DNA from 2 places in the Thalassobacillus sp. B23F22_16 genome. Region 2 is predicted to be linked to the other one. Evidence: a T-box and tRNA genes for the amino acid it is inferred to sense, from the RefSeq annotation. Region 2 holds a T-box; the other holds one or more tRNA genes.
What was found. A T-box is a leader RNA that pairs with one kind of tRNA and senses whether it is charged. The one in region 2 lies ahead of serS (serine--tRNA ligase), so its partner is inferred to be a tRNA-Ser.
Positions count from the first base shown of each region.

Region 1 (12,568 bases), on a different contig from region 2:
CATACGGTAAGAGCTTTTTCTTTTGGCTTACTTGCATCTTCATTAGTATATTTTCTTGTCATGCACTTTGTCGGATTTCCTGAGGAAATGTTTTTACAGGAAGAAACTGGAGATGCAACTAAAGAAGGATACATATTAATAGAAGAAACGGAATTAGAGGAAATGCTGACAAATCAATACGAGCTTGGACTGAAAGAGAAGCAACAAGAAGCGCCCATAAGCAATGATGAGTTAGCGGTCTTCTCGCCTGAAAACAATAGATTTACCAGTACTACTCTTAAAATCGAACCAGGGATGAACTCAGAAACAATTACAGAATTTCTGGAAGAAGAAGGCTTGATTATAAATAAGGTAAATTTCCAACAATATTTAGATGAAGCAGGTTACAGCCGCAACCTTCAGGTCGGCCAATTCCAGCTTGATTCTGAAATGACCTACCAGGAAATAGCTAAACTTATAACGTCGAATTGAAGTGCATTTTGCTCGGTGTCTGTAAATTCAAATCAAACAAAGAAGGGTTGTATCCATAAGATACAGCCCTTCCTTTTTTATTCATTCAAATCATAAGATCTGCCTTTAACAAGGAAAAAAACCTCTTCCCCAATATTAGTGATATGGTCAGCAAACCGTTCGATGTAACGAGCTGAATAAGCCATTTGCATTAAATACTGGATTTGATCTGGGTTATTTGCTGTTGATTCCAGCAACTCTCTTATGAGTTCTCCATATTTCCTATCTACGATATCATCCATTTCTGAAAGCTTATTGGCAAATGTGATATCTTCAAGATCAAACGCCTTTTTAGCGATATCTACCATGTCGAAGGCCACATCTGCCATTTCACGGATTCCAGGATGGATAGAAAGCGGATGTTTTTCTCCTAAATGCTGCGTTGCCTTAGCAATATTCTTCGCATGGTCAGCCATTCTTTCTAAGTCAGTCGTAATTTTGATAGCAATGATCAGTCGACGTAAATCGGTCGCCACTGGTTGTTGTTTAGCGATTAGAATCATAACTTTATCATTGATTTCATCTTCTTTTTTGTCTATCTTGACATCTTCCTTAATAATTTGCTCTGCCTTCTTTATATCACTTGCATATAAGGCATCGATAGCTGTCATAAATGCTTGTTTGGTTGTTTCTGCAAGCTCAAATATATCTGCTTTCAAATTAGCCAGTTCTTCTGAAAAATGTTCTCTAGTCACCATCATATGACTCCTCCCATATTTAAATTAACCGAACCTACCGCTGATATAGTCCTCCGTACGCTTATCTGAAGGATTTGAGAACAGATTATCAGTATCATCAAATTCTATCAGTTCTCCGTTTAAGAAGAAGGCGGTTTTATCGGAAATTCTCGCTGCCTGCTGCATATTATGAGTCACAATAATGATGCTGTATTTCTTTTTCAGTTCTTGGACTAATTCCTCTACTTTCAAAGTTGAAATAGGGTCAAGAGCTGAAGTTGGTTCATCCATCAATATTACATCCGGTTCAATAGCTAAAGCCCGGGCAATACAGATCCTCTGCTGCTGACCTCCTGATAGACCGAACGCATTCTCATTTAAACGATCTTTCACTTCATCCCATATAGCAGCATCTTTTAAACTTTTTTCGACGACCTGATCCAGTACAGCCTTCTTCTTCACACCATGAACACGTGGGCCATAAGCAACATTATCATAGATGGACTTTGGGAATGGATTAGGTTTTTGGAAGACCATTCCTACTTTCGTTCTTAAGTCTTCCACTCCATACTTATTGGAGAAAATGTCTCCCCCTTTATATTTAATTGATCCGGAAGTTTTTACAGTTGGGACCATCTCAACCATACGATTTAAAGTCTTTAGATACGTTGACTTACCACAACCTGATGGACCAATGATAGCAGTCACTTTATTTTGAGGTACCTTCATGTCGATTCCATATAATGCCTGGTCATTTCCATACCAAAGATTTAGATCGTTAACTTCAAATACGTTCTGTTCCATAGCACCCTCACTCTTTATCACACTGGTGCCTTTTACACCTGTACCCAGGGGACGTTCAGCGGATTGGTTATTTTTAGTAATAGTTTGCATAAAAATTCCTCCTATCAGCGCTTAATACCTTTTCTGGAATTTGTTACGAATGAAAACCGCAATAGCGTTCATTAGCAAGAGTACAATCAACAGCACGATAATTCCCGCAGCTGCAACGAACTGCCACTCTTCTTGAGGCCGGCCTGTCCAATTGAAGATTTGTATAGGCATGACGGTATATTTAGAAAGCAATGAATCGGGAATTGTATAAATTGCAGTAGCAGCCCCTACAATAATCAAGGGAGCTGTCTCCCCGATTGCACGAGATAAAGCAAGGATGGTACCTGTCAATATTCCAGGTAAAGCCGCGGGTAAAACAACACGACGGATCGTCTGCCATTTCGATGCCCCCATTCCATAAGAGGCTTCTTTGATGTCTGCCGGCACTGACCTGATTGCTTCCTGCGCAGCTACCACAATAACCGGGAGTACTAGCAAAGCCATCGTCAATCCACCGGCAATCAGGGTATAACCGAAGCGAAGCATATAAACAAAGAAAGTCAAGCCAAGCAAACCATAAACAATCGACGGTACTCCCGCAAGATTTTGAATATTAACCTGTATGAATTTCGTCCATCGGTTTTTATAAGCATATTCCTCTAAGAAAATAGCAGTACCGACACCAATAACAATTGCTACTGGTGCAACGATGCCAATCAACATAATCGATCCGATTAATCCTGCAAAAATACCAGCTTCTTCAGGATATGGGGCAGGAAAATTTGAAATGAAATTCCCATTTAAATAGCCAATTCCTTGAGTCAGTACACGATATAACAATAACGCCAGAAAAATCAGTCCAACAGTTGTCGAAGAGAAAAATAATACTTTCAGTACATTATTTAACAGTACCCTGCCACGAATTCTTTTTTGAATATTATTCTGATTTGTATCCAGCATCAGTATTCCTCCCTGAACTTACATGAGATATACTGGGATAGCATGTTCATGAGCAATGTGAATATGAACAAAGTAGCTCCTACAGCATAAATACTATAATATATGGTTGAGCCGAAGGTAGTATCCCCAGTCGCGCCCTGGACAATAAATGCAGTCAACGTCTGAATCGAACGGGTCGGGTCAAATGTTAACGCTGGTGATGCTCCTGCAGCTATAACGACGATCATTGTTTCACCGATGGCCCGAGAAATAGCAAGAACAATAGATGCCATAATTCCTGAAAAAGCCGCAGGAAGAACCACTTTAAACGCCACTTCCAACTTCGTAGCTCCTAAAGCCAACGCACCTTCACGTAAGTTATTCGGTACGGAATTCATCGCATCTTCTGAAAGGGAAGCAATCATTGGGATAATCATGATTCCCACTACAATACCTGCACTTAAGGCATTGAAAACTCCCAGCCCAGGTAAAAAGCTCTTCAGCAACGGCGTGACAAAGGTAAGTGCAAAAAATCCATATACAACCGTTGGAATTCCTGCAAGCACCTCTAATGTTGGCTTGATGATCTTGCGTGCACGATTACTTGCGTACTCACTCAAAAAAATAGCAGACATCAGACCTAAAGGCACAGCTACGATTGCAGCAATCAATGTAATCAATAAAGTACCAGTAATCAAAGGTAATACTCCAAAATGCCCGCTCCATGGCGACCACTGTGTTCCAGTATAAAAATCAAAAATAGATGTGCTGCTAAAAAAGGTGATCGATTCCCGAAGTAACGTAAAGAGAATCCCTGCTGTTGTCAAAACACTTACACTCGCACATAACAATAAAAATGCAGGAACAAGTTTCTCTATCTTACCTGAAATACTTTTCTTCTTACGTTTATTATCGATTAGTGCTTGAACATCCAAATCAATCGTTTCGTCTTTAAAAGCTTTTTCCATCCTCAATCCCCTCTCATCCGTAAAAGGAATTTCTGTTTATCACCAGGCGTTCTCTTTTACACAACAGCAAGGTGAGGCTAAAAAAGCCCCACCCCCCCGCTGAATTTTACTTAGCCTATTTCTTATTCTGATTGCAGTGATTCTAATTGCTTCTGATATTCATCTTCAGGCAGGGCTACATAGCCGACTTGTTCAGCCGCTTTCGCAGCATTGTTCAACATATATTCTGTAAAATCTTTTACTTGTTCTTTTTCGTTATAGGAATCCATATTTACATAAGTGAACAATGGACGGGAAAATGGTGTGTAGGAACCATCCTGAATGGTTTCTGGTGATGGTTTTACGGCTTTTCCTTCTCCATCTTTAATTCCAAGAACTTTCAAGCTATCCTGATTTTCCTGGTAGTACGCATAACCAAAGAATCCAATGGCGTTCGGGTCACTTTCAATACCGCGTACCAGCACGTTATCATCTTCAGAAAGGGTTGTGTTGGCACCCTCTTTCATTGGTTCATCCTCCAGTACTACTTCGTTAAAGTAATCAAAAGTACCTGAATCATGACCGGGGCTATAGATTTTGATTGTTTCATCTGGCCATTCTGGATTAATGTCTGACCACTTTGTTGCACCATTACCATCTAAGAAGATTTTTTTCAAATCTTCTACAGAAAGTTCTTCAACAAAATCATTTTGCTGGCTCACTACGATAGAAAGTCCATCATAAGCTAATTCCAACTCTTTGAGGTCTACACCGTTTTCTTCTGCGGCTGCTTTTTCTTCATCCTTAATCGGTCGGGAAGCATTGCTTAGATCGATTTCACCTTTGGTAGACTTTTTAAATCCACCGCCGGAACCGGAACTATTCACAGAAACATTAACTTCAGGGTTTTCCTTGTTATATTCATAAGTCAAAGCTTCCATAATAGGAAATACTGTGGATGATCCGTCAACTGAGATACTTCCAGAAACAGACTCCTCTGATCCCTCTTCACCGGCCTCACCATTTGATTGGCCGCCGCATGCTGCTAACACACTCAGCATTAGGACTAGTGTAAATAGTAGTGAATAATTCTTGAAACGGTTCATTTCTTTTCCCCCTACACTCCATTATTTTGTCGGTTGGCTTGGCCAACTACATGTACAATAATAAAGCGAGACTTTTAAACTGGAATGAAGCTATTGTAAAGATTGTGTAAACCATAAGATTTTGACGTATAAAAAAAGAGCAATACCATTTAGGTATTACTCTTCGTTATTGTCGGACGCCTCATTTTCTTCTTCGTTGAGGTTCTCTTCCACATCTTCTATGCCTTTCTCGCTGCGTTCCTTTTTCAGTTCGAAATAAGCATCGAGGATGTCCTTGGATATATCTTTGTTGATGGAAGAGCCAATCTGTTTTCCAACATGAGGAACAACTACAGAGAAGGCTACTTCCGGTTTATCATGTGGGGCATAGCCAACCATCGTTAAATTTTCGGTTTCAATTTTAGTGGTATTTCCATTGCTGTCTTTTGGAAACATAAAATTTTGTGCTGTTCCTGTCTTCCCTGCCGGCCTGTAATCTACATCCTTGAATGTGCTATATGCGGTTCCACCCTGTCTTTGAAAGGCGTATTGAAAACCTAACTTCACTCGATCAATGTATTTTTCTTCCATGTCAATGCGGTTTAATACATCTGTATTGACGTTTTCTTTGACGGAACCTAATTGCTCCATCTCATTGGATGGCTCCCTAATTTCCTTTACCAAATGAGGGCGTATCCGATAGCCATCATTCGCTATTGTAGAAACATACTGTGCAAGTTGCATTGTTGTATAAGAATTATACTGACCTATCAAAAAGTCTAATTGGGTACCAGGAATAGGCTTTTCACCAATCACCCCAGTGGCCTCAGAAGGCATATCAATACCAGTTGGAACGCCTAACCCAAATTGATTAAAGTTATATAAGAATTTATTATAGGTGCCAGATTTGAAATCTATGGGCTTACGTGGCACATATGTTTCACCGCCAATTCGATATCCCGCTAAAAACATATATACGTTGGAAGATTTCTGAAGTGCTGTTATGTCATTTACAGGTCCTAAGTTCCTGTAAGAACCTTTTACTGTGTCTGAGACATACAACTTTCTATCATAAATGGATTCACCAGGTTGCATGACACCTTCCTGTAACGCCATTAAAACGGTGGCACCTTTCACAGTTGACCCTGGTAAATGCTGTGCCTGGATAGCTTTATAGGAGTGATCGACCACTTCAGGCTCTCCAGATTCCCTGTCCCGGTTATAGTACATACCAGATACCGCCAAAACTTCACCGGTATTAGGGTCCATCATAACAACCATGGCATCTTCGAGGAACCGATTTTTATAAGGCTGGCGGGCAATCTCTTCTTTCAATCGCTTTTTAACAATCTCATCCACCTGCTGCTGGAGTTCTATATCAATCGATAGAACAAGATCATCACCACGTGACCCTTCTCTGACCACCTCGGTATTTACGATATTGTTCTTCTTATCCGTTTCATAGCGGATTTTTTCTTTTGATCCTCTTAGTATACTTTCATATTTTTCTTCCAGGCCACTTTTACCGACTCGGTCATTACGACTATAATCAAGGGATAAATAATAATCCTGGTTCGCTCTTGGAATCCCCTGTTCAGCAGTAGTTATGGTGCCAATATAATTACGGAACGTGCCTTCATACGGGTATTTCCTGTTCCAGTCTGATGTTACGTTTATTCCAGGAAGCTGATTCAGGTGCTCCGCCACTGATGCATATTCTTCGATGGTTATCTCATCATTTTTAATGATATGAGGGGCCAGAGCAGAAGCCTGATCGAGCTCTTTCTTTATTGCAATCACCTGGTATTTTTCAAATGGAATCGATTCGACTTCCTCTTCTGTAATCCGGTCCAGCAAAAGCTGGTATTCTTCTCCTCCGGATAAGTCTTCTGATTCTTCTTGTGAGACCCGTTCTCTGACTTCTTCTTCATTCAGCAGGTAAAAATACTCTTTCAAGTCACGTTCACGGACAATTTTTTTCAATTCTTCCTCTTCGCCCATACTGATAAACTCGGCTAAATCTTCTGCAAGCTTGAGACGGTCCATTGGCTGTACCCCTTTAGGAGGGGTATAAGTAATCGAATAGAGTGGTTCATTATCAACAATCACACGTCCAAACCGGTCAAACATTTTCCCTCTCGGCACCGGTGTATGAATCGTTGTATTTTCTGTTCGGTTGATTTCTTCCTGGGCATCTTCTCCATATAAAATTTGAACCACGCCCAACTGAAGTATCAACGAAGCGAATAGTAAAAAAATCACAAAGAATAAAATATTCATTCTTAAAGGAAGATGCGATTTTTTCTTTTTGCTTTTCCCCATCGTCCTCCCCCTTACCTATCAAAATTCACCCAACTATTATAACATTTTCCAACATATTAAAATAGTTGCCAATAGGGATATTTAAGGGTTTTTACTGGTTGTCATAGTTGTATCCGTAACATATGCACTTTCTGATTCTTCTTCTTTTCTAAGATCAATCCCTTTTACAAAAAAGTAAATCCAGAAATGTCCAGATCCTACCAGAAGCAAGATGAAAGGTATCGCTCGTTCCGGAGAAAACAAAGTAATACCCAGCAGGAATATAAGAATCGAAGCTACTCTTCCGGCATTCAAGAACAATTCTCGCACCACAATATATTCAATCCGCATTTCCGCCGCTTTCCAAGATTTTCCGATTACATCGTAAGTCAGTGAAATGTAAGGCACATATAGAATTGGGTAAGAAATTCCAATCACAGCTGCATAAATCAACAATGTAGTGAAATTTACATTAATCAATAAAATGGAGAGCGCAAGGTATAAAGAAACCCCTCCTGCGAATATTGCCCATTTCCTCATTCGAGGTTTTATCCACTTGGTTGCCAGAAAATAAAGGACAAATGCACTTCCGGAATATACAAGATTAAACATACCTAAAGAAAGCTCACTTTGGGTAGCTATATAAACCCAAATGGAAATAACAAATAAAAAAGTCCCTTCCCTCAGCCCTTGGAATACATGGGCGTGTAATATCTTCCCCCAATTCTTATTGCTTTTTCGCTCCTGGAAAATTCGTTGAAAAGAAAAGTTACCTTTAGCTTTTCTGCGTTGCAGAAAGAAACTGGTAACAACCGCACAAATAAAGAGAACAAATGAAATGGTGAAGATCACCGTATATCCTGTAAATGCAGCCATATTGGCAATAATCAGCCCAGCTAATATGGGACCAACCATACCGCCAAAAGACTGAAGCAAACCAAGAAAACCATTAAAGAAATCTCGGGTATCCGGTTCCGTGATTTCGAAGGTAAGTACATTAAACGCAAGCCAGTAAAACCCATAACCAATGCCTAATAAACCGCCAAGCAATATATTAAAGCTGGCAGCTTTTTCGCCTACGATCAAGACCGTCAAAAAGAACAAGGACAAAAAAATAACCCCTGCACGTAAGACAACTACACGGTCCACCTTTTTCGCAAATTTTCCGGCAATGATGAAAGTCACCGGCTGGAGTATATAGATGCTTAAGTTATACAATGCGATAGCAGTATATTCACTGGATTGTTTCCAAAGATAAACGTTTACAAAAGTATTCGACAAAAATATTCCTAACGAGTAAAGTCCACCTATCAACAGCAATAGCAGTAAGTCTTTATTCACTTCCGTCGGCCCTAAGAGGGAATGTAATAATTTTTTCATATCTCCAATCTCCTTTACTGTCATTCCTTAGTCTCTGCAAACAGAGTGGAGATATGCACATGAAAAAAGCGCGGACCCTTGGTCCGCGCTTAGTTTATCATTATTTTGCTTCTTGGTAGCGTTTAGAAACTTCTTCCCAATTCACTACGTTCCAGAATGCTTTTGCATAATCCGGACGCTTGTTTTGATACTTAAGATAATACGCATGCTCCCATACGTCCAATCCTAATACAGGAGTTTTACCTTCCATAATCGGAGAGTCCTGGTTCAACGTATCAGTGAGTTCAAGGTTGCCGTTATTAACGACTAACCATGCCCAACCAGAACCAAAACGACCAGTTGCTGTTTTTTCGAATTCTTCTTTAAAGGATTCGAAGCTGCCAAACTTTTCGTTAATAGCATTAGCTAGATCTCCTGATGGCTCTCCTCCACCGTTTGGAGACATGATCTGCCAGAATAGAGTGTGGTTTGCATGTCCACCGCCATTGTTACGGACAGCATTACGAATGTCTTCAGGTACAGCATCCAGGTTGCCAATGAGATCTTCCAAGGATTTGCTTTCTAAATCCTGATGACCTTCCAATGCATTGTTCAATTTCGTAACATAGGTGTTATGGTGCTTCGTGTGGTGGATGTTCATTGTTTCCTTGTCGATGTGTGGTTCTAGTGCGTCATAAGCGTAAGGTAGTTCAGGTAGTTCAAATTTAGCCATAAAGAAATTCCTCCTTTTTAGAATATGTACATAAGTGCTTGGAAGCAGTATTACTACTTTTAAGCCTCTAATGCAAATGTAACAAAGCCTTTGAAGTGTTGCAAATATTATGCATATTCTTATTTATCTTTTTTAAACACGCTGCATATATAATGTTACCTAATCGAAGTCTATTCAAACATTTACCCTTTGAAAAGTATAAAAAAAATGCTGCGTTTACAGCAGCATTTGTAGTCAATTCCAGAAAGTGGCTTGGGACGGAATCGAACCGCCGACACACGGATTTTCAGTCCGTTGCTCTACCGACTGAGCTACCAAGCCATTATGGGTATTATTCAGTTAACTGATAATTAGTGTACTGACTTTTGTTTTTTTTCACTTATGAAAAAATGGCGGAGGAGGAGGGATTCGAACCCCCGCGGGCCGTGAAGCCCCTGGCGGTTTTCAAGACCGCTCCCTTCAGCCAGACTTGGGTACTCCTCCGCAAAAAATGGTGGACCCTGCAGGATTCGAACCTGCGACCGATCGGTTATGAGCCGATAGCTCTAACCAGCTGAGCTAAGGGTCCACATGGGGCGACCGGTGGGGATCGAACCCACGTATGCCGGAACCACAATCCGGTGCGTTAACCACTTCGCCACGACCGCCATGTGAATGTATATAGTTTTAATATGTATGGTGTCGGCGGAGGGGATCGAACCCCCGACCTTACGGGTATGAACCGTACGCTCTCGCCAGCTGAGCTACGCCGACATGTAAGGCTCCACCGGTAGGATTCGAACCTACGACCAATCGGTTAACAGCCGATTGCTCTACCACTGAGCTACGGTGGAATAATATCAATATATTTTGGGTGATAACTAAGCTTTTATGCAGTATGTATTGCTTCCAATAGGATTATGAAAGTGGGTTACTTTGTGGAAGCGACGAAATATAATATATCATGTATTCTCATGGGTGTCAACCAAGAAAAAATGTTGGATTTAAAAGCAACAGAAATAATATAGCACGTTCCTCACATGCTTTCAAGGACTTTTTTAAAAGATAAAGCGCGCCCGCAGGCGCGCTTGTCTTATTGGTCCTCTTCACCTAAAACTTCCTCGGCGATATTTACTGCGTGATCTCCAATACGCTCCAGGTTACTGATAATATCTACAAACACAATACCTGCTTGTCCGGTACATAAACCTTCATTCAAACGCAGGATGTGCTTCTTACGGTAGTTTCTTTCCATCTGGTCAATTTGATCCTCTTTTTGAACTACTGCCAAAGCTTCTTCACGATCCATGGTTTCTAAAGCTTTGGTTGCCTGTTTAACAGTTATAGCCGTCAAGTTGAACATTTCATTTAGATCTTCTTGGGCCTGACCTGTCAAATCAACCTTATTCGAAATTTTATAATCAATTAATTCAACAATATTTTCAAAATGGTCTCCGATACGTTCATAATCTCTTACTGAATCAAGAAGGGCGGAGTGCTTCCGGCTATCTTCATCAGTCAATGGAGCCACAGATAATTGCACAAGATAATCTGTTATTTTTCTATCCAGATTATTCAGTGCATCTTCAAGCTGAAGTGCTACCTCTGCATGTTTTGGCTTTTGATTATTCAAGTAATTGCTTGTTTCTTCCAGCCCTTTATATGATAATTCACCCATTTTCAGGACCTCTTCTTTTGCCTGATCAAGTGCCAGGGCAGGTGACTGATCAATAAAGATCGGGTCAAGATGCTGAGGTTTGAATTCCATAACAGAATCATCGCCTGGAACCAGTTTGATGACAATCCATGCGAGTACAGCAATCAATGGGAACTGAATAATTGTATTGGTTACGTTGAAACTTCCGTGAGCGAACGCAATTGTCATTTCAGGGTTAAGGGAAAGAGTATCCCTTAAATACCTTACGAATAATTCAAATAGCGGTAAAATGATCAGGAAAATGGTTGTACCGACAATATTGAAGATAACGTGAACCATAGCCGCACGCTTGGCTGCAATGCTGGCACCAATGGAAGCTAGTACAGCGGTGATTGTGGTACCGATGTTATCACCGAATAATACCGGCAATGCTGCATTTAAGTCCATCGCTCCTTGCGCGAACAAACCTTGCAGAACTCCGATGGTTGCACTGGAACTCTGGACTATAACGGTAAACACAGTACCAATGACAACCCCAAGAATAGCATTTTCACTCATGCTTAATGTAAGTTCCTGGAATACCTCCATGGAACGAAGTGGTTTCATTCCACCTTCCATGATGTCAAGGCCTAAGAATAGCGCACCAAAACCGAACACGATTTGTCCAATGTAAGAAATACGTTTATTTTTAAAGAAGAATAATAATATTGCACCTACTGCGATGATCGGCAATGCATAGGCTTTGATTTCAAGGCCGATAATGAATGCCGTTACGGTTGTCCCAATATTCGCACCCATGATGACACCAATCGCCTGCCTGAATGTCATGAAACCAGCATTAACCAGTCCTATAGTAAGTACAGTTGTACCTGTACTTGTCTGGATAAGAATGGTTACTACAATACCTGCAAGAACCCCCATAAATGGATTGGAGGTAAAGCGATCAAGTAAATCCCTCAATCGGTCACCTGCGGATTTTTGCAGACCGTCTCCCATGTATTTCAGACCAAACAAGAATATACCCAGACCGCCGATAAATTCAAATATCATTTGTTGAACATCGATTTCCAACGGTTGTCCACCCCTTCTTTTCATCCAAAGTTTTGTTTCTCTTTAAAACACCTCTACCATTATTAATGACCTGCGAAACATTTGTAAAGGGAATACGCGAAATTTAACATTAAATTTACAAACAGGAACTTATATTTTTCTTGTCCTCATTGAATAGCTGATTTACTATTAGAAGGGTATAAAGGAGAATGAGTCATGAGCAAAACCCAACTACTTATAAAAAGCTGTTATCAATTTAAACTAATCAGTGCTTTTCGATTCCAACCAATAGGAAAGGCAATCGGCTATTTGTTTTTTCTCAGTTTAATCGTACTTCTTCCAGTACTCATCAGTATGTTATTGACAACACTCTTTGGCGACGAATCAGGAAGTCTCATGAAAGGAATCTCCGGCGGGGTTTTTACTATCATCTTCCTGCCTTTTATCTATTTACTGATATCTTTCTTATTATTCTGCACTGCAAGCATATTGGCAGG
Region 1 is NZ_JBIEKD010000029.1:31,427-43,994, forward strand. Features, by position in the region: gene ACGTNI_RS17480 (hypothetical protein) at 1-471, shown strand, start outside; gene phoU (phosphate signaling complex protein PhoU) at 549-1,211, opposite strand; gene pstB (phosphate ABC transporter ATP-binding protein PstB) at 1,233-1,991, opposite strand; gene pstA (phosphate ABC transporter permease PstA) at 2,103-2,981, opposite strand; gene pstC (phosphate ABC transporter permease subunit PstC) at 2,981-3,928, opposite strand; gene ACGTNI_RS17505 (PstS family phosphate ABC transporter substrate-binding protein) at 4,051-5,013, opposite strand; gene ACGTNI_RS17510 (peptidoglycan D,D-transpeptidase FtsI family protein) at 5,170-7,314, opposite strand; gene ACGTNI_RS17515 (MFS transporter) at 7,396-8,673, opposite strand; gene ACGTNI_RS17520 (superoxide dismutase) at 8,774-9,385, opposite strand; tRNA gene ACGTNI_RS17525 (tRNA-Phe) at 9,634-9,706, opposite strand; tRNA gene ACGTNI_RS17530 (tRNA-Ser) at 9,776-9,868, opposite strand; tRNA gene ACGTNI_RS17535 (tRNA-Ile) at 9,877-9,953, opposite strand; tRNA gene ACGTNI_RS17540 (tRNA-His) at 9,957-10,032, opposite strand; tRNA gene ACGTNI_RS17545 (tRNA-Met) at 10,062-10,138, opposite strand; tRNA gene ACGTNI_RS17550 (tRNA-Asn) at 10,147-10,218, opposite strand; gene ACGTNI_RS17555 (Na/Pi cotransporter family protein) at 10,458-12,092, opposite strand; gene ACGTNI_RS17560 (DUF1189 family protein) at 12,288-12,568, shown strand, end outside.
Region 1: it encodes a tRNA-Ser, which carries the amino acid that the T-box ahead of serS (serine--tRNA ligase) is inferred to sense. The anticodon was not compared.

Region 2 (12,568 bases):
CCGAATACCAAATATCGGTATTCGGGCTGTTTTTTTACGACACCTGTAGCTTAAACTTCTAAACGACGAACTTATGTGAGACAAATTTCTAGGAAATGAGACATTTTAGCTGATTTAAGAGAATAAAAAAAACCTGAGAAGTCGAAATGAACTTCCCAGAGGGTGCCTCTAGTTCTTAATTCCCATCGATATATATTTTAATTCCACATATTCATGGATGCCATGGTGTCCGCCTTCTTTTCCGAAACCCGATTGCTTGATGCCGCCGAATGGTGCTTCTGCTACAGCAGGAAAGACATCATTGATGCCGATGATACCGTAGTCCAGCTTTTCTGCGACCCGGACGGATCGGTCAAGATTCTTCGTGAAAAAGTATGCGGCCAATCCATATTCGCTGTCGTTGGCTGCGTTGATTGCATCTTCTTCACTTGTGAAGGACTGGAGCGGAAGAATGGGACCGAACGTCTCCTCGTTCATGACCAGCATGTCGTTTTTGACGCCAGATAGGACGGTCGGCAAGTAATAATGTCCTTTGCCTGTGCCTTCCCATAGATTACCGCCACATGCGATTTCAGCGCCTTTTGCGAGGGCATCCATCACCTGCTCATGCACTTTATCGGTTGCCCCTTCGTTAATCAATGGACCCATGTCCACCTCCTCTGCAAGTCCATCACCGAGGCGCATTGCTTCTACTTTTTCTACTAATACTTGTTTGAACTCATTCCAAATGTCAGCTTCCACATACACGCGGTTTGCACAGATACATGTCTGACCGCTGTTACGGAACTTACTTGCCAATGTCATTTCCGCCGCCTGATCCAAATCGGCATCGGCAAAAACGATAATAGGGGCATGCCCCCCAAGTTCAAGGGAAAGTTTTTTTACTTGATCGGCACTTTCTCGCATTAAATGCTTGCCTACTTCCGTTGAACCAGTGAAAGTAATCAGCCGGACATCTTCATGATGGAGTAACGCATTTCCTATTTTGGCAGAATTGCCAGTTACGAGGTTCACCACCCCGTCTGGCACCCCTGCTTTTTCAAGGATTTTTACAATTTCAATTGCTGTTAATGGTGTTTCAGAAGCTGGTTTCAAAACGACAGCACAGCCTGCCGCTAACGCAGGAGCGACTTTCCTGGTAATCATCGAAGCCGGGAAATTCCAAGGGGTGATTGCTCCCACTACCCCGACAGGCTGTGGAATGACAGAAAGCCGTTTTGATTCAATCGATGACGGGATCCATTCCCCGTACAGGCGATTCGCTTCTTCGGCATACCATAATAAGAAACTGGCTGCCGATTTGATTTCTCCTTTTGCTTCGCGCAGTGGCTTCCCCTGCTCCATTGTAAGAACCGCTGCTAAACGGTCTTCCTCTTCTTTCATAAGCTGATTCGCTTTATAAAGGATAGAGGAACGCTTCCTTGGTGACAAAGATGCCCATTGTTTTTGTGCTTTACTGGCAGCTTCAATGGCATTTGTTGTATCGATATCATCACCATAAGACACATGGGTAAGGATATCCCACGTCGCTGGATTACGTACCGGTGTTTTTTTTCGTGAAGATGCACTGTTCCACCTGCCGTTAATATAAATACTTGGCACATAAGCTTCAAAAGTGATCAATCAGAACTCCCCCCTATTGCTCATCTGGTTCATATGGCCAGGCTGGCAGCATATGATCCAACGGCTTATCTTTCCGGTAACCAAGAACATATTGCGCTTGCATGATCGTATGGATTTCCCGTGTTCCTTCATAGATGACAGGCGCTTTCGAATTGCGTAAATGTCGTTCAACAGGATATTCATTAGAATACCCATAAGCACCGTGTACCTGAACCGCATCATCAGCTGCTTTATTAGCAAAGTCGCAAGCCTGCCATTTTGCTAACGAAGTTTCCCTCGTGTTTCGTTTTCCTTTGTTTTTCAACTCTCCGGCACGATAAACGAGTAACCGGCTCATCTGGAGTCCCGCCTCCATATTGGCAATCATTTGCTGTACTAATTGATGTTTTCCTATTTCATGACCAAATGTTTTGCGTTCATGACAGTAATCGATACTCGCTTCCAGGCAGGCCATTATCAGACCGCATGCTCCTGCTGCGACCGTAAAACGGCCATTATCAAGAGCGGACATGGCTATTTTGAAACCGTCTCCTTCTTTTCCGAGTAGATTTTCTGCCGGTACTTTTACGTCTTCAAAAAATAATTCACCGGTATTACCCGCGCGGATTCCAAGCTTTCCTTTGGTAGCTTTTGAGGAAAAACCAGCTGTGCTGCGTTCCACAATAAAGGCTGATATCCCATGGTGTTTTTTACTTTTATCGGTATAAGCAAAAACGATAAAATGATCAGCTGTATCGCATAGCGATATCCATGTTTTCTGCCCATTTAATACATAATGATCGCCCTTATTGGCAGCTGTTGTCTGTATCGCCGCTACATCCGACCCTGCCCCTGGTTCTGTCAGGCCAAACGCTCCTATCTTCTCACCTTTAGCCTGAGGAATCAGATACCTTTGTTTTTGTCCTTCATTTCCCCATTGCAGCAAAGTAAGACTGTTCAACCCGATATGGACCGATACGGCCGTACGGAAGGCTGTATCTCCCCTTTCCAGTTCTTCACAAACAATAGCGAGGGAATTATAATCCATTCCACTACCGCCATATACTTCCGGAATGCAGACACCCATCAGTCCTAAGTCCGCCAATTTGGTTAGAACAGCAGGATCAAAACTGCCTTGTTCATCCCACGTGCGCATATTCGGAACGATTTCCTTATCCACGAACTGACGTGTCATCTTACGTAATAATTGCTGTTCTTCGGTAAAGTCAAAATTCATACATGTATCCTCCATTCACTATTTTTACTCCTTTTTCTCCTCGTTAAAAAATTCCTGTTGATGCTCCCCGGCTTCCGGTGGATGATACCGGTAGGAAACCGGGGTTCTCGACAACTTCAACGGGCTCCCTACCATCTTAATTTCGCCAGCTCTAGGATGAGCCATAGAGAAAAACATTTCTCTTGCCGCCAGCTGAGGATCCTTCGTTAATACCTTCAAATCCTGGATCGGACCGCATGGTATTTTCGCTTTATCTAAATGGACTTTCCAATAGGTTGCCGGCTGTTTCTGGAATACTGTTTGTAAAATAGCTGTCAGCTCTTTTCTGTTTTCCACGCGGGCCGGGTTAGTAGAAAAACGATGGTCCTCTGCCACTTCAGCCATTCCTAATAGCTTGCATAAACGCTGGAACTGACGATCATTTCCCACCGCTACTATCATTTCTCCATCTGCCGCCGGAAAGGTCTGATATGGGACAATATTGGCATGATGGTTCCCTAGTCGCTTGGGCACTTTCCCTGACATGAGGAAATTGCTGGCGATATTGACGAGGGAGCTAACCGCTGTATCATAGAGAGCGAGATCGACTTTTTGACCATTTCCGGAAGCTATTCTTTCCAGTAATGCAGCCTGGATGCCGATACAAGCGTACAGTCCTGTCAGCACATCAGTAATGGCTATACCGACTTTCTGTGGGCCGGATTGCTCATCGCCCGTGATACTCATCAACCCACTCATGGCCTGAATAATAAAATCATATCCAGGTAAATCTTTATAAGGGCCTGTCTCTCCAAATCCAGTAATGCTGCAATAAACAAGCCCGGGATTCATCCGTTTCAAATCGTCATAACCCAGTCCCATTCGTTCCATCGTCCCCGCTTTGAAATTATGGATGACCACATCAAAATCACGGACTAAGTCCATGATTTTCTTTTTTCCTTTTTCACTTTTCAAATCAGCTGTAATGCTTTTCTTATTTCGATTGGCACATAAATAATAGGCACTGACACCCTTCTGAAAAGGCGGTCCCCATTTCCTTGTTTCATCACTGCCGCCGGGAGCTTCGACTTTTACAACCTCTGCCCCCAAGTCTCCAAGTATCATTGTGCAATATGGACCTGCAAGAACCCGTGATAGATCAAGCACTTTGATGTCAGATAATGCACCCTTCATTACGCTCCATCACCTCATTTCTTTCAAAGCTTTATCCTATGACGTCTCGTTGTTTTATTTGCTTATTTCATAGTTATGATTTTATGTAAAAGAACATGTCCATAAAGCAGGAATTCCTTACTTCTATCGCTTTTATAAATAAAAGCATTAATGCTTTAAATAATTTATCAAAAAAAGGTTTAGATTTTTCAGATTATAATGTATAATCAATCATTAATTTATCAAAAGGAAGTGAGTTTCGTTGAAGATACTAGAGAAAATCAGCAGTTTCATGGGGAGTACATTCGCGGTGTGGGTCGTCCTGTTTGCCGTCGTTGCTTTCATATATCCACCAGCATTTACCTGGATCGCTCCCTACATTACTCCATTATTAGGAATCATCATGTTCGGCATGGGGCTGACATTATCAGCAAAGGATTTCCAGGAAGTATTTCGTAGACCAAAAGACGTTGCTATCGGTGTTGGAGCGCAATTTCTTATTATGCCAGTATTGGCATTCATTCTTGCCGTATCGCTTCCTGTATCGCCTCAAGTGGCGGCCGGCGTTATACTGGTAGGATGTTGTCCAGGCGGAACATCATCGAATGTCATGACATATTTATCAAAAGGCGATACGGCACTTTCTGTTGCGATAACTGCCGTGTCTACCTTGCTTGCACCGGTACTCACACCTTTATTAGTTTTACTGTTAGCAAGCAGATGGCTGCCTATTTCTCCAGGTGCGTTATTCTTATCGATCGTCAATATCGTCCTTATTCCAATATTGCTTGGTTTTATCGTAAAAGCGTTGCTTGGCAGTAAAGTAGAAGCAGGAGTAAAGGCTTTTCCATTAGTCTCGGTTATCGCCATTGTTGCGATTGTTACTGCAGTAGTCGGAGTGAATCAACAGCAGATCGCCACGACTGGAGCTATTATTTTCGCCATCGTAGTACTGCACAATGTACTTGGCTACTTGATCGGTTTAGGATTGGGAAGAATGATGGGGATGGATGCGTCCAAACAACGGGCGGTTTCTATTGAAGTCGGCATGCAAAATTCCGGACTTGGGGCCACACTTGCTGCCGCTCATTTTAGTCCATTGGCAGCCGTACCAAGTGCGATTTTCAGTGTGTGGCACAATATTTCCGGTCCGATCATTGCGACGATTTACCGCAAGCAGAAAGAGCGGGAGCCGCAGGAAGTATCGAAGAAGAAATTCAGCGTGAGCTGATTACTTTCTATTGTATTGCATAACCTAAGTGCAACTTCACTAAGGAAAGAGGTTGTATGATGTTAGAAGAACAACTGCGTGGGATGGAAGAATATGATACAGCGACCCTGAATGACCAAATGCTTAAAGAAGTTAAGGACTTGGAAGGAAAGCTAAAAGCCTATTCCAGCGAACCGGTCATTCTGATCGCTTACACACACCGGTAAATGAAAAAAAGCGCCGCATTCCAAGGAATGCGGCGCTTTTTCTATGTTGTACGCCCCCGGCAGGATTCGAACCTGCGGCACACGGTTTAGGAAACCGATGCTCTATCCCCTGAGCTACGGGGGCACGAAGTTAGCAGGCACAAAGTATATTATACAAAAGATATTGTGATTTGAAAAGATTTCATATCCGCAAATTCTGTCATTACCTGTCCATTCCTGCCATTTCTGTGGTAAAATATAAGCTGTCTGTCTGAACGTATCGAATTATGTCTCTTGATTGTTGGGTAAGGAGGAGAAGAGATGGGACAACTGCCTTTTGTTGCTGTGGAAGGGCCAATCGGTGTCGGAAAAACCTCCCTGTCGAAAAAGATCGCCTCCCATTTTGATTTCCATCTATTGCAGGAAATCGTCGAGGAGAATCCTTTTCTGGGAAAGTTTTATAATGACATCGAAGAATGGAGCTTCCAGACGGAAATGTTCTTTCTATGCAACCGGTTCAAGCAGCTGGAAGATATAGAAACGAAATACTTACGCCAGAATAAGCCAGTAGTGGCTGATTACCATATTACAAAGAATATGATTTTTGCACGTCGTACATTGCCGGAACAAAAATTTGAGAAATACACACAAATTTATGATATATTGACGAACGATATGCCGCGTCCAAACATGATGGTTTATCTTGATGCAAGTCTCGACACTCTGCTGGAGCGTATTCGTATGCGCAATCGCGGTGTCGAAGCGAATATCCAGCCTTCCTACCTGGAGCAGCTCTCTCGTGATTATGAAGAGTTTATGAATCACTTTGAAATGACACATCCTGAGATTCCAGTCATTCGAATCGATGGGGATAAGCTCGATTTCGTCAAACACCAGGATGATCTCCGCTATATTCTTGATCAGGTTGAATACCATCTACACAAAGGAGAAGTTATCACATGAACGCTAGAGAACGTTACGGCATTCCCCATGATAGTGTCATCACGATTGCAGGCACGGTCGGTGTCGGTAAATCTACCATGACCAACGCACTGGCCGACGCTTTGAATTTTCGTACATCCTTAGAAAAAGTCGAAACTAACCCTTATTTGGATAAGTTTTATTATGATTTTGAACGGTGGAGCTTCCACTTACAAATCTACTTCCTTGCTGAACGTTTCAAGGAACAGAAGAAAATCTTTGAATATGGCGGAGGGTTCATCCAGGATCGCTCGATTTATGAAGATACAGGCATCTTTGCCCGCATGCATTATGAAAAAGGGACAATGTCTGAAACAGACTATGACACGTATACGAACCTTTTTGATGCCATGGTGATGACGCCATACTTCCCTCATCCTGACCTTTTGATTTATTTAGAAGGATCGTTTGAAGATATTTTAGAGCGTATTCAGAATCGTGGACGTCCGATGGAGCAGCAAACTCCGGTTTCTTACTGGGAGGAGATGTTCCAGCGCTATGAAAATTGGATTGATAACTTCAATTCTTGCCCGATTCTGCGGTTGAATATCGCGGACTACGATGTTATCAATGATGAAAACAGCATCGAGCCTGTCTTAGAAAAGATTGGTCATTTCATTAATCAGTCACGGAAATGGCGCTCCAGCCGCTTACTGACAAAATAAAAAGAAAGCCTCATGAGGGCTTTCTTTTTTTATATAAAGAAAGAAAAAAGCCGTTACCAGAGGCAACGACTTTTCATATAATCTCCAAATTTTATGCGCTTTGTTTGTAAATATGGCGGAGGAGGAGGGATTCGAACCCCCGCGGGGCGTAAACCCCCTGGCGGTTTTCAAGACCGCTCCCTTCAGCCGGACTTGGGTACTCCTCCGTCTTGTCCAACAAATAAAAATATATCATGCCCCTTGTCTTACTGTCAACGCAAAAACCAAAAGATTAAATTTTGTGATAATTAATTTGTAGAACATAAGCAGGCCTGGAAACAACTCGCTTTCCGCGGGAAAGACGCCGAGCCTCCTCGGTCGTTCCTCCCTGCGGGGTCTCGTCTATCTCTTCTTCCCGCTGGAGTCTCGTCATTTTCCTGCCTGCTTACCATATTGACTGTATAGAAATATACAAAATTATAGCTATCCTATTCCTGCCCATCAGCGGCGATTTATTTTAATAGGTGGATGAAAAAACAGGCCAGATCCCTATTTTTTAGATATTAAAAACGAGCCTGAGTTAGTTTCAGGCTCGTTCGTATAACTTTTATTTGATTACTTCTTTACCGCCCATATATGGACGCAGGACTTCTGGTACGATTACGGAGCCGTCTTCCTGCTGGTAATTTTCTAAAATAGCAGAGACGGTACGTCCGATTGCCAGGCCAGAGCCATTTAAAGTATGGACGAATTCCGGCTTGCCTTTTGCTTCACGTCGGAACCGGATACCGGCACGACGAGCCTGGAAATCTTCAAAGTTAGAGCAGGAGCTGATTTCACGGTACGTGTTGTAGCTTGGCAGCCATACTTCGATATCATACTTCTTAGCTGCCGTGAAGCCAAGATCTCCGGTGCACATACTCATGACACGATAAGGAAGCTTCAATAGTTGTAGTACCTTTTCTGCATTAGCTGTCAGTTCTTCTAATACGTCATAAGACTCTTCCGGTTTGCAAAACTGGACCAGCTCCACTTTATTGAATTGATGCTGGCGAATCAACCCGCGCGTATCGCGTCCGGCAGAGCCGGCTTCAGAACGGAAAGATGCACTGAATGCCACATATTTCTTTGGCAGGTCCTCAGCGTCCAAAATTTCTTCCCGGTGATAGTTGGTAACAGGCACTTCTGCTGTCGGCACCAGGAAATAATCCCAGCCAGCGATGCGAAACGCGTCTTCTTCGAATTTCGGCAGTTGACCGGTGCCTGTCATCGCTGTACGGTTGACCATATACGGAGGCAGCATTTCCTGATAGTCATGTTCGTCTGCATGGAGGTCCATCATGAAATTAAGCAGGGCTCGTTCAAGTCGGGCTCCAAGTCCTTTATAGAATACGAACCGGCTTCCTGTCACCTTGGAAGCACGTTCAAAGTCAAGGATATCAAGTTCTGTTGCCAGGTCCCAGTGCGGCTTAGCTTCAAAACCGAAGTCTGGAAGGTCACCCCATTGACGTGCTTCAATATTGTCGTCTTCATCTTCCCCAACCGGTACACTTTCATGCGGGATATTAGGAATGGATAACAGCATTGTCTCCAACTGCTCTTCGACTTCTTTCAGTTCGTTGTCTAGTTCCTTGACGCGGTCTCCAACCTCACGCATTTCCTTGATCATATGATCGGCATCTTTCTTTTCCCGCTTCAGTACAGAGATTTCTTTTGAGACTTCATTGCGCTTTGCTTTCAATTCTTCTGTTTCTGCAATCAATTCACGTCTGCGGCTGTCCAGATCACCAAATTTATCGAGATCAGACAAGTCTTCTCCGCGGTTCTGTAATTTGCTCTTTACTTCATCAAAATTGTTGCGTAAGTATTTCATGTCCAGCATGGTTGTTTCCTCCTTATGATTATTTTAGCTATTAAAAAAACTCTCATCCCTATAAAAATAGGGACGAGAGTTTATATTCCCGCGATACCACCCTGATTGGAGACAAACATGTCTCCCGGCTCATCTTCATTAACGGCGAATCACCGGATTTGCCTACTGATGGTTCAGCAAATCTGCTCAAGGATGGATTCACAAGCCCTTTTCGTCAGTTCACACCGGCCACTGACTCTCTTTGGAAAAGGGAACGTGCTACTAGTTCCTGTCATAGCATTGGAAATAGAATTGTTGTTTATAAAGAATAGCGAATTTTCACTTAGGATGCAAGTGATTTTCTTGATTCTTCCACCATCTCGACAAAATGTGCCGTCAATCGATGGTCATCGGTCAATTCCGGATGGAAAGCACAAGCCAGTAAATGACCTTGCTGTGCTAATACGATTTTATCCTGGTGGGTAGCCAGGACATCCACTTCCGGTCCGACTTCTAAAATATAAGGGGCACGAATAAATACAGCATTGTATCCTTCCGCTACACCTTTAATATCCAAATCGGTCTCAAAGCTTTCACGCTGACGTCCAAACGCATTGCGTTCGACTTTGATATCCATCAGTCCTAAATGGACATTGTCTGTTCCTGCAATTTCAGAAGCAAGCAGAATCATGCCTGCGCATGTGCCGAAAATAGGCTTTCCTTGTTTACCAAATTCACGTAATGGCTCAAGGAAATTATATTTATCGATCAGACGGCGCATTGTCGTACTTTCACCGCCCGGGATAATTAAACCGTCCAAATCGTCCAGTTGTTCTACGCGCTTGACGATGATGCCTTCAGCGCCAGAAGCTTCGACAGAGCGAATATGTTCACGAAAAGCTCCTTGAAGTCCCAATACACCGATTTTAGTCATGATGCATGTCTCCTTTTTATTCGCTGCGGTCAGCCATACGGTCTGCTGCAGTCAATGTGGACATTTCAATTCCAGTCATTGCTGTACCAAGACCTTTAGAAAGTTCACCAATCAGCTTGTAATCATCATAATGAGTGGTAGCTTCAACAATCGCACGGGCAAATTTTTGCGGGTTGTCAGACTTGAAGATACCAGAACCGACGAATACACCGTCTGCTCCCAATTGCATCATCAAGGCTGCGTCAGAAGGTGTCGCTACTCCACCGGCAGCAAAGTTTACGACTGGAAGACGTCCTTCTTCACGGATCTGCATAAGGGTTTCGAATGGCGCACCGTTTTCTTTTGCAAATACCATCACTTCATCTTCAGCTAATGATTGAAGGTGACGGATTTGAGATTGTACTTTACGAATATGATTGACAGCTTCTACGATATTCCCTGTACCTGGTTCACCTTTCGTACGAAGCATGGAAGCACCTTCTCCAATACGGCGGGTCGCTTCTCCAAGATCACGGCATCCACATACGAAAGGAACCGTGAAATCTCTTTTGTTAATATGATAAATATCGTCTGCCGGAGTCAATACTTCACTTTCATCGATATAATCAACGCCCATTGCCTCCAGAACACGAGCTTCTACAATATGGCCAATACGGGCTTTTGCCATTACTGGAATGGATACGGCGTTCAATACTTCTTCTGTAACAGTCGGATCAGCCATACGGGCAACTCCACCTGCTGCACGAATATCAGAAGGGACACGCTCCAGTGCCATTACGGCAACCGCACCTGCTTCTTCTGCGATTTTCGCCTGTTCTGCGTTGACGACATCCATGATGACGCCACCTTTTTGCATTTCCGCCATCCCACGTTTTACTAAATCAGTACCTACTTTAGACATAATCTATTTCCTCCCATTTCTTTATATATAGTTAACTTCAAAAGAGTTCAAATTCATGCACTATTTAATTATTATAACGCACTCTATACTAAATTGCCTACCGGTTTTATCTGGATTAAAACCATCCTTTTACGGTATCGACAGCACTGGTGAAGATATCACTGAAAAAGTCTCCGATTGCTCCAAGCGTCAGCATGAACCAGTTTGCTTTCTCGACAGCCTCTGTGGCCACCAACGGGATGCTCTTATCATCCTGCTGGCCGTCCAGAATGTTGCCATGGGAATTCTCACCATTGTAGACAAGTTCCACTGTCCCAATTTGTTCTCCCTTTTCAATCGGCGCTGCGAGTTTGTCTTCATCATTCAATTTATCTTCGTTTACAATAAAGTTCAGTTCATACTTATCTTCTTCGCCGTTTTTAATCATAGCTTGCACGGCTTCCCCGGTTTCAATTCCTACCTGCTTTTCTTTTCCTTTTGCGACAGGAAGTTCGGATTCACCATCTTTTTGATGACCGGCTGGATACAACTCCTGCCTTTCGAACTGCTGGAAACCATACTCCATTAAACGACGTGTTTCTTCAAATCGGGCTTCTTCGCTATCGGTCTTCATTACTACAGAAATCAAACGGTTTTCATCCCGTTCTGCAGTTCCTGTAAAACAGTATCCTGCGAGGTCGGTATATCCTGTCTTCATCCCGTCCATGCCTTCATAACCGTATTGAGACAGGTAACCAGGCATGTCCGGAAGCATCCAGTTCCAGTTACGAATGGTCTGATCATCGAATTCTGTTTCTGTAATACTGGAAATTTCCAAAGCTTCTGGATAGTCATTTACTAAATGGTAAGCTAATAAAGCAGATGCCCGAGCAGAAAGTAAGTTGTCATCATCCGGTTGTGTCCCTTCCGGGTAGTTATCTCCTAAACTACTATTCGGCAGTCCGGTAGAATTGACAAACTGGTATTCTTTTAAGCCCATTTCCTCTGCTTTTTCATTCATCATTTTGACGAATTCGCCTTCTGATCCTGCAATCAGTTCCGTGAGGGCAATAGTGGTAGCATTATCTGAGTTGATTGCCATCGCTTCGTATAATTCACGGACCGTATAATCTTTATTCTGCCTCAAACCGACCCCGGAAAAGGTATCGTCAGCAGATATGCTATATGGGTAATCACTGATCTGGGTAGTCGTATCCCAGCTAATCTCGCCATTCTCTATCGCTTCAAGCACCAGGTACTCTGTCATCATCTTTGTCATACTGGCAGGTGGCAAAGCCACATCTGATTGTTTATCAAACAGGACTTGTCCACTGTTTGCATCTACTAAAATAGCAGATTCTGCTTTAATATCAATCTGTGCGTATGTAGTATTCGGTTGGATGAACCCGACCAGGGTGATCATTACCGCCATCACTACCAGCCATGATGTTTTAAACGTTTGTTTCAACTTACTCGACCTCCACGGTATAAATTATGCATCTTTGTTATTTTATCACAGGCTTACACAAAAAAATAGACAGGGAATAGTCCCTGTCTACGAAATTATATCTAGGTTAAATGGAGTAGTTTGGAGATTCTTTTGTAATCTGTACGTCATGGGGATGACTCTCACGAAGTCCTGCTCCAGTAATCCGGATGAACTTTCCTTCTTTGCGAAGTGTCGGCAGGTCAGCTGTTCCACAATACCCCATACCTGAACGCATACCGCCGACTAACTGGTGCAGCGTGTCTGCCAATGGGCCTTTATATGGAACACGTCCCTCGATCCCTTCTGGCACAAGCTTTTTCTTTTCTTCGGAATCCTGGAAGTAACGGTCTTTCGATCCTGCTTCCATAGCACCGACGCTGC
Region 2 is NZ_JBIEKD010000004.1:44,643-57,210, forward strand. Features, by position in the region: gene ACGTNI_RS05105 (NAD-dependent succinate-semialdehyde dehydrogenase) at 169-1,623, opposite strand; gene ACGTNI_RS05110 (acyl-CoA dehydrogenase family protein) at 1,637-2,839, opposite strand; gene ACGTNI_RS05115 (CaiB/BaiF CoA transferase family protein) at 2,864-4,012, opposite strand; gene ACGTNI_RS05120 (bile acid:sodium symporter family protein) at 4,254-5,222, shown strand; gene ACGTNI_RS05125 (hypothetical protein) at 5,282-5,428, shown strand; tRNA gene ACGTNI_RS05130 (tRNA-Arg) at 5,480-5,552, opposite strand; gene ACGTNI_RS05135 (deoxynucleoside kinase) at 5,729-6,370, shown strand; gene ACGTNI_RS05140 (deoxynucleoside kinase) at 6,367-7,053, shown strand; tRNA gene ACGTNI_RS05145 (tRNA-Ser) at 7,167-7,259, opposite strand; gene serS (serine--tRNA ligase) at 7,640-8,914, opposite strand; T-box leader at 8,971-9,189, opposite strand; gene pdxT (pyridoxal 5'-phosphate synthase glutaminase subunit PdxT) at 9,228-9,818, opposite strand; gene pdxS (pyridoxal 5'-phosphate synthase lyase subunit PdxS) at 9,835-10,719, opposite strand; gene ACGTNI_RS05165 (serine hydrolase) at 10,835-12,166, opposite strand; gene guaB (IMP dehydrogenase) at 12,273-12,568, opposite strand, start outside.